Regions from separate parts of the Bradyrhizobium sp. 186 genome, predicted to be linked through region 1. Evidence: predicted binding sites of a transcription regulator. Region 1 holds the regulator's gene; each other region holds the start of a gene.

Region 1 (2,200 bases):
ATCCGCAGCGCACGCGAGAGCGGCGCCGACATCCTGATCACGACCGGCGGCGCGTCGGTCGGCGACCACGACCTGGTCCGGCCGGCGCTCAACGCCGAGGGCATTTCGATGGCGTTCTGGAAGATCGCGATGCGACCGGGCAAGCCCATGATGCACGGGCGTCTCGGCGCGATGCGCGTGATCGGCCTGCCCGGCAATCCGGTATCGTCCTATGTTTGCGGCTTCCTGTTCATGGTGCCGCTGATTCGCGCGCTGTCGGGCCGCGAGGTGATTCATCACCGCCGCGAGCGCGCCGTGCTCGGCCGCGATGTCGGTGCCAATGATCAGCGCGAGGACTATCTTCGCGCGCGCCTGGAGCTGCGCGAGGACGGCACCCTGGTGGCCCTTCCCGTCAACCATCAGGATTCTTCGCTGCTTGCGAATCTTGCTGCGGCACAGGCACTTCTCGTGCGCGCACCATTCGCGCCGAAGGCCGAGGCGGGCATGCCCTGCGAGGTGCTGCGACTGCCGGTCTGAATGCGTCGACCACACGCGTTCCGCGAAGTTCGTCGCGTTCACGGTAAATTAAGCAGTTGCGGAACACATATCGAACATATAGTGTCCGTTCATGATTTGTTTCGAGCATCTGGCGGTTCGCCGCTGAATTCACCGTCTCGGAATCGAACGACATCAACCGGGGGATTTGGTCAAGATGTTAACGCGCAAACAATACGAGCTTCTGCGGTTCATCAGCGAACGTCTGAAGGAAAGCGGCGTGCCGCCCTCCTTCGACGAGATGAAGGACGCGCTCGACCTGCGCTCGAAATCGGGCATCCATCGCCTGATCACCGCGCTCGAGGAGCGCGGCTTCATCCGGCGCCTGCCCAACCGGGCCCGCGCCATCGAGGTGATCAAGCTGCCCGAGCTCCAGGCCGCCGCCGGTAGCCGCCGCGGCTTCACGCCGAGCGTCATCGAGGGCAATCTCGGCAAGGTGCGCTCCAGCGCGCCGGCGGACGACGGCGAGCGCCCCGTCGCGGTGCCGGTGATGGGCCGCATCGCGGCCGGTACGCCGATCGAGGCCTTGCAGACCCGTAGCCACACCATCAGCGTACCGCCGGACATGCTCGGCTCTGGCGAGCACTACGCGCTCGAAGTGCGCGGCGATTCGATGGTCGAGGCCGGCATCCTCGACGGCGACATGGCGCTGATCCAGCGCAACGAGAGCGCCGATACCGGCGACATCGTCGTGGCGCTGATCGACGACGAGGAAGCAACGCTGAAGCGCTTCCGCCGCCGCGGCGCCTCGATCGCCCTCGAGCCCGCCAATGCCTCCTATGAGGTGCGCATCCTGCCGCCGAACCGGGTGAAAATTCAGGGCAAGCTGATCGGGCTGTACCGGAAGTACTGAGCCTATCCGGCGGTCATTCGATACACATTGGAGCGGACGGATTGTCCGCTCCGGCTGGATAGTCTTTCTGGTTCTGCACAGATTATCCGGCCACCCCTCCGGCGCTACATCCTCGGCACGCCGCACGAAGCGCCCACTGCTTCGCGGCCTTGAGAGACCGAGGAGACAACCATGCGCAAGATCGCTTTAAGCACAATCACCGTGGCGCTGATCGCAGCATCAGCGTCGCAAGCCCTCGCCGCACAGTCGCGTCATCATGTCCGCAAGGAGGCGGCGGTCAGCGAGCAATTCCGCAATGCCCGCAACGCCGTCGAGCAGCCGTCGCAACCGGCTTGGCAATATTCGGGCTGGTCCGCGCCTGCCGGCCGCTGACGTCGAGGCTTGCTAAATGCACTGGAGCAGACTTTGTTCCCAGCGCATTTGAAAAAGATAATGTGATCGCGCTCTACGGATGTGAGCCGCAGATTTGCCCACAAACAAGCATAAGATCACAGTTTCCACTCTGATAGAGGCCTGCGCCTCCGAGAGAGGCGCGGGTTGCTATCCTGAATGAGGAGCGCCCGATGTGTGACTACAGCCTGCATGCCGTCGCGACGCGTCCCGCCGAAGTCGGCGAGACGATCGTCACGACAAACTTCCGCGGCACCTCGACGCGCGGCTTCGCCTCCGAAGCCGACATGTCCGTCGCGGTCTGCCTGCTGCCGGGAACGGAGCTCGCCTTCGCCGACAACGTCCGCTACGACAATCGCTGGATCTGGACCCGCACCATCAACTCCCGTGTCGGAAAATTCGGCAAAACCGATCCGCACATTC
Region 2 (2,200 bases), 4.7 Mb from region 1:
ACCTCGCCGTTCTCGAGCGGCTGGCGCAGCGAATCCAGCACGCGCGGATCGAACTCCGGAAGCTCGTCGAGGAACAGCACGCCCTGATGCGCAAGCGAGATCTCGCCCGGCTTTGCGCGCGCGCCGCCGCCGGTGAGGGCGGCCATGCTGGCGGAATGATGCGGCGAGCGGAATGGCCGCCGCGCCGTCAGCGCGCCGCCTTCGATCTCACCGGCGACAGAAGCGATCATCGAGACTTCGAGCAGCTCGCCGGGCGACAGCGGCGGCAGGATCGAGGGCAGGCGCGCGGCCAGCATCGATTTGCCGGCGCCGGGCGCGCCGATCATCAGGAGGTGATGGCCGCCCGACGCCGCGATCTCTAGCGCCCGCTTGGCGCTCTCCTGGCCCTTGATGTCGCGCAGGTCGAGCGAAGAGGCCGCGGCCTCATGCACCTTCGGCGTGGGCCGCGACAGCAGCTGCGTCCCTTTGAAGTGATTGGCGATCTGAATGAGTGAGTGTGCGGCGATGATCTGGATATCCGGGCTTGCCCACGCCGCCTCCGAGCCGCAAGCCGCCGGACAGATCAATCCTTCCTCGCGCGTATTGGCGCCGATCGCGGCGGGGAGAACGCCGGCGACGGGTGCGATCGAGCCGTCGAGGCCGAGCTCGCCAAGAACCGTAAAGCCCGTCAGCGCATCCGGCGGGATCGCACCGATCGCCGCCATCAGCCCGAGCGCAATCGGCAGGTCGTAATGGCTGCCTTCCTTGGGCAGATCGGCAGGCGCCAGGTTGACGATGATCCGCCGCGCCGGCAGCGCCAGGCCCGAGGCGATCAACGCCGAGCGGACCCGCTCGCGCGCCTCCGACACCGCCTTGTCCGGAAGACCGACGATGGCAAAGGCCGGCAGGCCCGGCGCGACCTGCACCTGCACGTCGACCGCGCGAGCCTCGATCCCCTCAAAGGCGACGGTAGAAACCCGCTGAACCATGCCCGAACCAGCCTGCCCTCTTGCGCAATCAAGGGTAGCAGAGGCGACTAGTCATGGCAAGAACAATACGGGAACGGGCTGCGGGCTGTCGAAGCCCTAACCGGTCGTAAACGCGGCGCCGACACTACGCCTCGAATGCGACGGGCTCTGCTCAGCACATTCCAACGAATGTTCGGTACTCGTAGAGGTGCGGGATGGGCCGTGATCTAACAAGTGAACAATCAAAATGCTTGCAAATCGCCGCAGAAGCGAACGTCGCGTGTGCACTCGGCTCGCCAAGATCCACTTTGGCGCCGGCTCGCTGCCGAGGGACTGCACGATCACGGACATCTCTGCTGGCGGCGTGAAAGTGGTGGCGGAATTTCTCGAATTGCCGCCGCAGTTCACGATCATTTTCGCGCCCGACTATTCCCGTCAGTGCCGCCTGCGCTGGCGCATCGGCTGCGAATTCGGCGCTGAATTCACGGACTAGAGGAGCATGATCCGGAGAAGTGCGTAGCGGTTTTCCGAATGGATCATGCAACAATAGAGTTGACGCGCGCGCTTCCTTAACGGGAATTTAGCGTTAATCGGTAAGCATCTCTGATCAGTCGCCGAGTGATCAGAGTATGTCCAAGCGTTCGTCCCGCGCCTCTCCCCCGGCGAGATTTCTGCTTCCCGCACTCCTGGTGCTCGTCCTCGGCGGTTGCCAGACCACGAGCCTGGAGGACGTGACCGGTGCGCTCGGCGGCAAGTCGGAAGCGGCGAGCAAGCCGGATGCGAAGCCGGACATGGACGGCCTGCGCGAGCGCTATCGCGCCAAGCCGAGCGATCCCAACGTCGCACTCGAATACGGCAAGGCGCTGCGTGACACTGGCCAGCGTGCGCAGGCGGTCGCGGTGCTGGAGCAAGCCGTGCTCGGCCATCCCAGCAACAAGGCGCTGCTCGCCGGCTATGGCCGCGCGCTCGCCGACAGCGGCAATTTCCAGCAGGCTTTCGATGTCTTGAGCCGCGCGCACACCCCGGAGGATCCCGACTGGCACATCCTGTCGGCGCAGGGCGCGGCGCTCGACCAGCTCGGCCGCAACGAGGAAGCGCAGCAATATTACGCCACCGCGCTCAAGATCGTGCCCGACGAGCCGTCGGTGCTGTCCAACCTCGGCCTGTCCTACATGCTCCAGAACAATCTGCCCAGGGCCGAGGAGACGCTGCGCCGCGCGCATGAACGCAACCCTGCCGCTCCGCGCGTCCGG
Region 3 (2,200 bases), 250 kb from region 1:
CAGGCCGAAAGAATCGATGCGAGAACGGTTGCGATCACCGGTGACCAGTGCGCTACCAGGGAAGAGGGTGCTCACGTTGTCGCCCCGGAAGTCGGCCCAGTTGCCTTGGCCTTCGAGGCCGAACACCCAGTTAGCCGACTGCCAGCGATAGCCGATCTGGCCGCCGACAGTGCCGCCTGTCGCGTTGTGACAGCCTTCGCCTACCAGAACGCCGGTCACCGGCGCAACGAAGTCCCAGCACTTGTGGCTCGACCCGCCGCCGCCGTTGATGCCGATGTAGAAGCCGCTCCAGTCATAGATGGTCGCGACCATCGGCGCCGGAGCCTTCGTGTAGGGACGCGCCGCCATATCCGCCGCGCTTGCGGGAGCCGACAGGCCCAACGCCACTGCACCGATTGCACCAAATAAAAGCTTATTCATTGCCAGTCTCCCCAGGTTCGTCCGCTTCTTGTTATCCCCGAAGCGGCTGATCAGGCGTGACGCCCATATGAATTAAGTCCAAGGCAACCGTAGCCCAAGCAATGGGCAGAGTCCGTCTCCGAAATGCAACACTCGCGGGGCAATGGAGGCGCCTCTAACTTGATGAATGTTAAGTAGTTTTCCTGCTTTGCGGGAACCCAAAAAGGTTCCACCGGGCACCTTGCATTTTCGCTGCGCATTTGTGCGTCCCGCCCGCAGATTCAGCGGCAGGACTTCCTAAGAACAAATCTGGAACAAAATTCAGGTCAATGCTATATTTGGGGATAACCTGAGGCGTAACGGCCTGATCGGCCCTCGCAAGCGTATAGGGTCGGCAACAGGGGGCCGAGGACCGCGGGCGCGCGGCCCGGCCTTGTGAGATTCAGTGGCATTCGGAGTGGAGAGCGGAGATGGCGGGAAGCGTCAACAAGGTCATTCTGGTTGGAAATCTCGGCAAGGATCCGGAAATCCGCCGCACCCAGGACGGGCGGCCGATTGCGAATTTGAGCATTGCCACCTCGGAGACCTGGCGCGACAAGGCGACCGGCGAGCGTAAGGAAAAGACCGAATGGCACCGCGTCGTGATCTTCAATGAAGGGCTCTGCAAGGTTGCCGAGCAGTATCTGAAGAAGGGCGCCAAGATTTACATCGAGGGCGCGCTCCAGACCCGCAAATGGACCGACCAGAGCGGTGTGGAGAAGTACTCCACCGAGGTGGTGCTTCAGGGCTTCAACTCGACCCTCACGATGCTCGATGGCCGTAGCGGCGGGGCAGGCGGCAACTTCGGCGACGAGCCGGGCGGCGATTTCGGCTCCTCTGGTCCCGTCAGCAGCGCGCCGCGCCGTCCCGTTGCCGCCGCCGGCGGTGGCCGCAACAGCGACATGGACGACGATATCCCGTTCTGAGAACGCGGATCGCACGACGAGGACGCGCCGGCTGGATGGGGCGGCGCTTCACACGTCGTGTCAGCAAATCTTGCTAGTCGGCAGGAAGGGCTCGGGATTTCCGGGCCCGCTTCATGTTTGGGTTGAGCTCGGATTACGTCACGGCAAACGGGCTCACTCGCCGCACAGTTTTCCACGTGTTACAGGCGGTTTTGGAAAGCCTGTTCCGGGCCCTTCCCAAGCGCTGCTCGTAAGGCCCTAAGTTATTGGAAAAATAAGCGGAAAAAGGACTTCCCGAGAGCCCGCAAGGGTGGTTATCAGGGGCCCGATGCGCTATATGATTCCCAGATAAAAACTCACCGGATTCCCCCTTGGCTGACGACGACAACAAGCCCGGCGACCAGCCGGCGCAACCCTCGGACATTCGCCCCGTCTCGATCTTCGAGGAGATGAAGAAGTCCTACCTCGATTACGCCATGAGCGTGATCGTGGCGCGTGCGTTGCCTGATGCCCGCGACGGACTGAAGCCGGTGCACCGCCGCATCCTGTACTCGATGCACGAGCAGGGCCACACGCCCGACAAGAAGTACGTGAAGTCCGCCCGCGTGGTCGGCGACGTCATCGGTAAGTATCATCCGCACGGCGACCAATCGATCTACGACGCCATGGTCCGCATGGCGCAGGACTTCTCGATGCGCGTGCCGTTGATCGACGGTCAGGGCAATTTCGGCTCGGTCGATGGCGATCCGCCTGCCGCTTATCGTTATACCGAAGCGCGACTGACCAAGTCGGCGCTGGCCCTGCTGGCCGATATCGACAAGGACACCGTCGATTTCCAGCCGAACTACGACAACAAC
Region 4 (2,200 bases), 1.3 Mb from region 1:
CCTGATATGATTCGAACCATGGAAACGCTGACCTAGTACCCACTTTTCTTGGATCGTGAGTCGTGATTCAAGATATGGATGATCCCCGAAGCAAGAGAAGTCCACCTTTCGCGGAAAGATCGCAAGGTGCTTGAGGCGTGTTGTAGCTCGCCGGTGACGTTGCAGCGCGATTTGAAGCGAGCGCGGATCGTTCTGTTGGCGGCGGATGGGCGCAGCACCCGCTCGATCGCCAAAGAAGTCGGAGTCCAGCCGCGGATTGTCAGCCTTTGGCGGCACCGCTATGCCGATCATGGCCTTGAAGGGCTGCAAGACAAGCCGCGGCCCGGCAAGCAGCCGATCTATACGAAGGTCACCGACAAGCGGATTCTGAAGCTGCTGGATAAGCCGGCCCCGCAAGGGTTTGCGCGCTGGACCGGCCCTCTGCTGGCCGAGGCGCTCGGCGATGTTGACGTCCAATATGTTTGGCGGTTCCTGCGCAGCCACAAGATTGACCTCGCGGCTCGCAAGTCTTGGTGCGAGAGCAACGACCCGAACTTTACGGCCAAAGCCGCCGATGTTGTCGGCCTCTACGTCGCCCCGCCCGCGAAGGCCATTGTGCTATGCGTGGACGAGAAGCCCTCGATCCAGGCCTTGGAGCGAGCGCAGGGTTACCTGAAGTTGCCCAATGGCCGCGCCTTGACCGGCCAAAGCCACGATTACAAGCGGCATGGCACGACAACGCTGTTTGCGGCGCTTGAAGTCGCCACCGGAAAGATCATCGCGACGCATTCAAAACGCCGTCGCCGCGTCGAGTTTCTCGACTTCATGAACAGTGTCGCCGCGGCCTTTCCGGGCCGAAAGCTTCACGTCATCCTCGACAACCTCAACACCCACAAGAAGAACGAGCCCTGGCTCAAGGCCCACCCCAACGTGCAATTTCACTTCACGCCGACAAGCGCGTCCTGGCTCAATCAGGTCGAGGTCTGGTTCTCGATCTTGCAGGGGCAGTCACTTAGCGGCACCTCCTTCACAAGCCTCAACCAGCTTCAGGAACACATCGATGCCTACGTCAACGCCTACAATGACAAAGCCGAGCCCTTCATCTGGACCAAGAAAAAGGTCCGTCAACGCCGTTTCAAAGGCCGCCGTATCACTCAGCTCTGATTCCGAGTACTAGTTCGCTTCTGTCCTCAAAATCAAACTAGGACACTCCCAAAATCAACTTAGGACACTGGGGATCAAATACGGACTGTAAAAGAACATATTGCGAACTTGGAACAAATGGGGTACATTGGTTTTATCGCCGGCCCGCCTCGTCAATCGTTTGTCCCCCTAGCGAATCCTCGTCATAAGGAGCACGACCCGATGTCCACCACTGCGCTGCGTATCGTCGAAGGATCCTCCATGGACAAGAGTAAAGCTCTGGCCGCCGCGCTCTCCCAGATCGAGCGGCAGTTCGGCAAGGGCTCGGTGATGAAGCTCGGCAAGAACGATCGCTCGATGGATGTCGAGGCGGTGTCGTCGGGCTCGCTGGGGCTGGATATCGCGCTCGGCATCGGCGGCCTGCCGAAGGGGCGGGTCGTCGAGATCTACGGGCCGGAATCCTCGGGCAAGACCACGCTGGCGCTGCATACGGTGGCCGAAGCGCAGAAGAAGGGCGGCATCTGCGCCTTCATCGACGCCGAGCATGCGCTCGACCCGGTCTATGCGCGCAAGCTCGGGGTCAACATCGACGAGCTCCTGATCTCCCAGCCGGACACCGGCGAGCAGGCGCTGGAAATCTGCGACACCCTGGTGCGTTCCGGCGCGGTCGACGTGCTGGTGATCGATTCGGTCGCCGCACTGGTGCCAAAGGCCGAGCTCGAGGGTGAGATGGGCGATGCGCTGCCGGGTCTCCAGGCCCGGCTGATGAGCCAGGCGCTGCGCAAGCTCACGGCCTCCATCAACAAGTCCAACACCATGGTGATCTTCATCAATCAGATCCGCATGAAGATCGGCGTGATGTACGGCTCGCCGGAAACCACCACCGGCGGCAACGCGCTGAAGTTCTACGCCTCTGTCCGCCTCGACATCCGCCGCATCGGCGCGATCAAGGAGCGTGACGAGGTGGTCGGCAACACCACGCGCGTCAAAGTGGTGAAGAACAAGTTGGCGCCGCCCTTCAAGCAGGTCGAGTTCGACATCATGTACGGCGAGGGTGTCTCCAAGATGGGCGAGATCC

What was found. The regulator LexA, encoded in region 1, represses DNA repair genes until DNA is damaged. The targets are predictions, from matches to a motif close to TGTTCNNNNTGTGTTCNG.
Region 2: a site for LexA is predicted at 1,027-1,044, ahead of IVB18_RS49640 (YifB family Mg chelatase-like AAA ATPase). Genes of this name have one in related genera too.
Region 3: a site for LexA is predicted at 699-716, ahead of IVB18_RS26085 (single-stranded DNA-binding protein). Genes of this name have one in related genera too.
Region 4: a site for LexA is predicted at 1,235-1,252, ahead of recA (recombinase RecA). Genes of this name have one in related genera too.

Annotation. Positions count from the first base shown of each region.
Region 1 covers NZ_CP082164.1:5,689,691-5,691,890, forward strand. The annotation lists gene glp (gephyrin-like molybdotransferase Glp) at 1-516, shown strand, start outside; gene lexA (transcriptional repressor LexA) at 692-1,387, shown strand; gene IVB18_RS27350 (hypothetical protein) at 1,559-1,759, shown strand; gene IVB18_RS27355 (hypothetical protein) at 1,951-2,200, shown strand, end outside.
Region 2 covers NZ_CP082164.1:10,383,748-10,385,947, reverse strand. The annotation lists gene IVB18_RS49640 (YifB family Mg chelatase-like AAA ATPase) at 1-968, opposite strand, end outside; gene IVB18_RS49635 (PilZ domain-containing protein) at 1,195-1,440, shown strand; gene IVB18_RS49630 (tetratricopeptide repeat protein) at 1,577-2,200, shown strand, end outside.
Region 3 covers NZ_CP082164.1:5,439,945-5,442,144, reverse strand. The annotation lists partial or broken gene IVB18_RS26090 (outer membrane beta-barrel protein) at 1-420, opposite strand, end outside; gene IVB18_RS26085 (single-stranded DNA-binding protein) at 870-1,364, shown strand; gene gyrA (DNA gyrase subunit A) at 1,715-2,200, shown strand, end outside.
Region 4 covers NZ_CP082164.1:6,946,505-6,948,704, reverse strand. The annotation lists gene IVB18_RS33625 (IS630 family transposase) at 1-36, shown strand, start outside; gene IVB18_RS33620 (IS630 family transposase) at 79-1,143, shown strand; gene recA (recombinase RecA) at 1,345-2,200, shown strand, end outside.